2 regions of the Paraburkholderia sp. BL27I4N3 genome follow, and region 2 is predicted to be linked to the other one. Evidence: riboswitches for the same ligand, from Rfam matches in the RefSeq annotation. Region 2 holds a riboswitch; the other holds the start of a gene.
What was found. A riboswitch is a leader RNA that binds a small molecule or an ion and turns the genes downstream of it on or off. The one in region 2 is predicted to bind manganese.

Region 1 (2,401 bases), 2.2 Mb from region 2:
CCTGAATAAACGGCCCGCGGCGTCGCGCTATTCCAATCGTGTGACGTAAAGGGTTGCGCGAAAGATGGAATAGGCGGTGGCGCCGGATCGTTTAGACAGCATGTCCGAATCAACGGCAGACATCAATGAACATTCGACAGCAGCAATTCGTTCGGCCTGTCGGCGCAGCGCTGCTGACGGCATCCGTCGCGTGGCTCGCGGGTTGCGGAGGCGGTGGTGGCGGCAACGGCACGTCGATGGTTTCGATCGGCGGCACGGCGGCAACGGGTAAGGCACTGGCGAACGCGACGATCAAGATCGACTGTGCGCGAGGCTCGATGTCGGTTGCGGCGGATGCGAACGGCAACTTTCACGCGACGCTCGGCGCCGTGATGCCATGCATGATCGCCGCGACTTCAGGCGTGACGATGCTGCATTCCGTTGCGTTCGCCGGCGGCACGTACAACGTCACGCCGGAGACGGATCTGCTGGTGTCGTATCTGGCGGCGCAACTCGGCACGAATGAAAGCGGGCTGACAGCCGGCTTCCCAGTGAACTCGCAGTTTCAACAGGTGCTGGCGAATCAGACCGACGTCCTGACTGCGCAGGCCGCGGTCGTCCAGAATCTCCAGCAGACGTACGGGGTGACGCTATCTGCGCCCAGTTTCCTGACCACCGCCTTCGCTGCCGGTCAACCGGGCGAGGACAGCGATCTCGAAGCACTCCTCGCGCGCGGCGTCATCGACGCGAATGGCGAACCGGACGCCGCCGCCGTCGCATTGATGACGTCGGCGGGGGCGGCACATCCGTTAATGACAGCGCCGAATAGCGGCACGGGCGGAGCCGGAGTCGGCGGCCTTGGAAGCGCGGGCGGCATGATGTGAGATACCGCCTGGCAGGTTAGTCATGCTCAAGTCTCCGTTTAGCGAGTCCGCCGATCCCGATGAAACGCGCGAGCGCATCTCCGGTGTGATATTCATGCAGGAATTCGGAAAGTTGACGATTTGCCTTACTCGACCGAGACACTGTAGAATCGCCCCTCTCATTGGGGAGTAGCCGCCTCGAACGCAATGCTCGAGGGTGCCCGTCAACATACTTGGTGGTCGAGAGACCGCCATGGCGCGCACAGCACTATGCCTGGCAAGACCGGTGACTCGCATTCCGACCTGACCGGGTCGCCGGAATGCGTGTCATCGCGTACTGACTGCGCGGCCCGGCCCACAACCTATGCAATCGTTCCTCGTTTCGACCAGCGTGGTCGGTCTAGCCGAAATCGGCGACAAGACCCAACTGTTGTCTCTGGTGCTGGCAGCCAGATATCGCAAGCCCATTCCGATCATTCTCGGCGTCTTTGTCGCAACCCTCATCAATCATGCTGCGTCCGGCGCATTGGGCGCATGGCTTGCCAGCGTTCTGAGTCCCTCGATCCTCAACTGGGCAGTCGTCGCATCGTTTGCCGTCATGGCCGTCTGGATTCTGATTCCAGACAAACTCGACGGTGCCGAGGCGGTGTCGACCACGCATCCGATGGGCGTGTTCAGCACCACGGCGCTAACGTTCTTTCTCGCTGAAATGGGTGATAAGACGCAGGTTGTCACGATCGCTCTGGCCGCTCGATTTCACGAATTCTTCGGGGTGGTCGCCGGCACCACGCTGGGCATGATGCTGGCCAATGTGCCTGTCATCTACCTGGGCCACACGTTCGCTGACCGCCTGCCGACCAAAGCGGTCCACATTCTGGCGGCCATCATCTTCGTTGTCCTGGGCGGCTTTGCTCTCAGGACGGCGCTGTATCCGCATGAGCACCCGCTGTTCTAGTTCGAAGGTTGGTTGATACGCGTGCGGCGCGCGTGCGGCAAAGCGCGAAGGAGGCATCGCCGAAGTATCTCGGCGTGGCGTTTGCCTTCGAAAAAAACGGCGCGCACGGTTTCGAACTTGGTAATGGCAAGCGTGCCTGTATCGGGCGATGGGTAGACAGTCAGTGCGCGGGTCGCACTCAGCGGCCCTTGTTCTGAGCATCGCCAGCGGATTGGGTCGACAAGCGCAGGTAAGCTGCCGCAAGTCTTCGGATTTCTTCCTCGGACGCGTCCTCGATACCGATCAGATTGTTGTTCGCTGCCCGATGCGAGGAAAGCAGTTCATTCAGCTTCAGATGCAATGCGATGCTGTCCTTGTTCTGACTCTGCTGAATCAGAAACACCATCAGAAAGGTGATGATGGTGGTGCCGGTGTTGATGACCAGTTGCCATCCATCCGAGTAGTGGAAGATGGGCCCGGTCACGACCCAGGCGACGACAGTCAGCACGGCAAGGCAGAACGCCGCGGGTGAGCCGGCCCATCGCGTGACGAGGCTTGCAAAGCGGTCGAACACGCGCGTCAAAGGGTGACGGCTCGCATAGGCGGGGCTCGACGTGTCTGGAAC
Region 2 (2,401 bases):
TCCGTTCTGGTGCCGCGCATTCTTGTTGAAGCGCCCGTAGCTCAATGGATAGAGTACTGCCCTCCGAAGGCAGGGGTTGCTGGTTCGATCCCAGCCGGGCGCACCAAAAAAGAGTCGATCTCGCTCAAGGGCTTACGCAATATGCGCTAAGCCCTTTTGTTTTTACGGTCATGTCGTGTTCAGACGACTGCCGCCTAAGCTCCCACATTCCTGCAAGTAATCGTCCCTCGACGCCCTGCGTACGCTCGCATGCGCTTCGCAGAATAATCCTAGAAACATGCACTTTGTCTGTATTGAAATTAAGAATCGGACGTTTGAAGGTCTCCATGCGGACATTTCGCATTGCCCCACCCTATCCCCTTAATTAGCATGGTTTGCTCATGCAATTTCCATCGCATGAATACCCCGGAGCGGCATTTCGACATCGCTTCACTGATTAATAAAGGTGTGGCGATCAATCCGCGCGCCGATCGTTTTATTGCAGGTCATGTACAAAATAACCCGGCTGATCTTAACCGCATCGATCATGATGCTATCCAATCTCGTCCACGCGCAATCGGCGGCGCCTCAAACAGGTGCGAGCGAGTTTGCCGGTCCCTATGTGGGTTTCAAGTTGGGTGTGAATACCTCCGATGCCTCAGGCGTTGACAGTAAAGCATCGCACACCACGGTTTTTCCTGGTTTCACGGCGGGATATAACTTTGACGTCGACCGTTTCGTCGCAGGCGCCGAAGTTTTTGCCGATCTGCATCATGGCTCGACAACCTATAAAGACGGCGGAATCGATGCGAAATTCGGCATGCCGTTCAATCAGTTCATGCCCTATGTCCGTATTGGGTTGACAACGGATTGGCCGAACATCCGCCCTCACTGGGGTTTAGGCGTCGAATATAAATTCGCTAGACACGTGAGTGCGGTGGGCGAATGGACAACCGACACCAGCAATCACGACGGCACCCGAAGAACGAATAACAGCCTCACAATCGGCGTGCAATATCACTTCAACTGACGTGCTGGATTCGCAACTGCGCGGCTAACCGATCGGGCTCGAACAACCGCCTTGCCCGCAACAAGGTTGTTGAAAGCGCCCCCTACCGTTAGAATCCCCCGGTCACTGGGGAGTAGCCTTCCTTCATGTACTGAAGGAGAGCGCGTCAACATACTTGGCCTGCGGGTCATGGCGCGTTCGACCGGGTCGGTTTGGCGAGACCATTGACGCACAGCCTCGTTCTGGTCGGACGGGCGGCGGTGCGTCATTGGTTTGTCATCTACGTCCGGCCGCGGAGTTGCCCTGTGAAACATCGTCGCATCCAGCAAGTCTCCCCTCTCGTCCGTCCGCCGCGCCTCTACTTCTGCCTGTCCGCGGAGCGCCGCGCATGACGGGTCTCCTGTTCGAACTTGCCATCATGCTGGTTGTCATTCTGGTGGCGGCCGAGCTCTTCACCAATGCGCTCGAGCATCTGGGCGAACGCCTCAAGATTTCCGAAGGCGTGACGGGTTCACTATTCGCCGCCGTCGGCACGGCGTTGCCCGAGACGCTCGTACCGCTGCTCGCGATCGCCGGCGGCACGACCGATAACGTGGTCAACCAGGAAATCGGCGTCGGCGCGATTCTCGGTGCGCCGCTGATGCTCTCCACCCTCTCCACCTTCCTCATGACGCTCGCGATTCTCGGCTCACGCGGCGCGCGCGGCTGGGTCGCGCCGGAGCGTACGGGTTTCACGCGCGACCTCAACTATTTCCTGTGCGCGTTCGTGCTGGCCGCCGCGGCGATGTACGTGCCGCATGAGCAAATGATCGTACGCGCGCTCTTCAGCGTGGCGCTGGTCGGCGTGTACGTCACCTACGTGGTGATGACCTTCCGTGCATCGAATGACCTGGTCGATGCCGGTCACGGCACTGAAGCGCCGGGCAAGATGTTGATCTCGCGCCTCGGCGTGCCGACCAACCTCGCGACCATCGTGGTGCAACTGGCGCTCGCCGTCGCGTTGCTGGTGTGGGGCGCGGAAGGCTTCATCCATGGTGTGCGCGGTGTCTCGCAGGCGCTCGGCGTGTCGCCGCTGCTGCTCTCGCTGCTGATCATTCCGATCGCGACCGAACTGCCCGAGAAGGTCAACAGCATTCTCTGGATTCGCCGCGGCAAGGACACGCTGGCGTTCGGCAACATCACCGGTGCGATGGTGTTTCAGGGCACCTTGCTGCCAGCAATCGGTATCCTACTGACGCCGTGGGTGCCGCGTATCGAAGTGGTGACCGGCATCGTGATCACGCTGGCCGCCGCGGCGTGGCTGCGGATCAATGTGCGTGAGCGCGGCGTGCCGGTGTGGGCGTTACTGGTTTGCGGGGTGTTGTATGCAACTTATCTGGCGATCACGCTGAGCCGCTAGACGAGCCGTCGGCG

Region 1: it holds a riboswitch for manganese, as region 2 does, so the genes downstream of both, B0G71_RS10120 (TMEM165/GDT1 family protein) here and B0G71_RS19785 (sodium:calcium antiporter) in region 2, are expected to answer to the same signal.

Annotation. Positions count from the first base shown of each region.
Region 1 covers NZ_QREJ01000001.1:2,204,599-2,206,999, forward strand. The annotation lists gene B0G71_RS10115 (hypothetical protein) at 126-863, shown strand; yybP-ykoY riboswitch at 1,015-1,201, shown strand; gene B0G71_RS10120 (TMEM165/GDT1 family protein) at 1,207-1,797, shown strand; gene B0G71_RS10130 (low affinity iron permease family protein) at 1,976-2,401, opposite strand, start outside.
Region 2 covers NZ_QREJ01000001.1:4,385,499-4,387,899, forward strand. The annotation lists tRNA gene B0G71_RS19775 (tRNA-Arg) at 31-106, shown strand; gene B0G71_RS19780 (porin family protein) at 446-1,009, shown strand; yybP-ykoY riboswitch at 1,105-1,280, shown strand; gene B0G71_RS19785 (sodium:calcium antiporter) at 1,377-2,387, shown strand.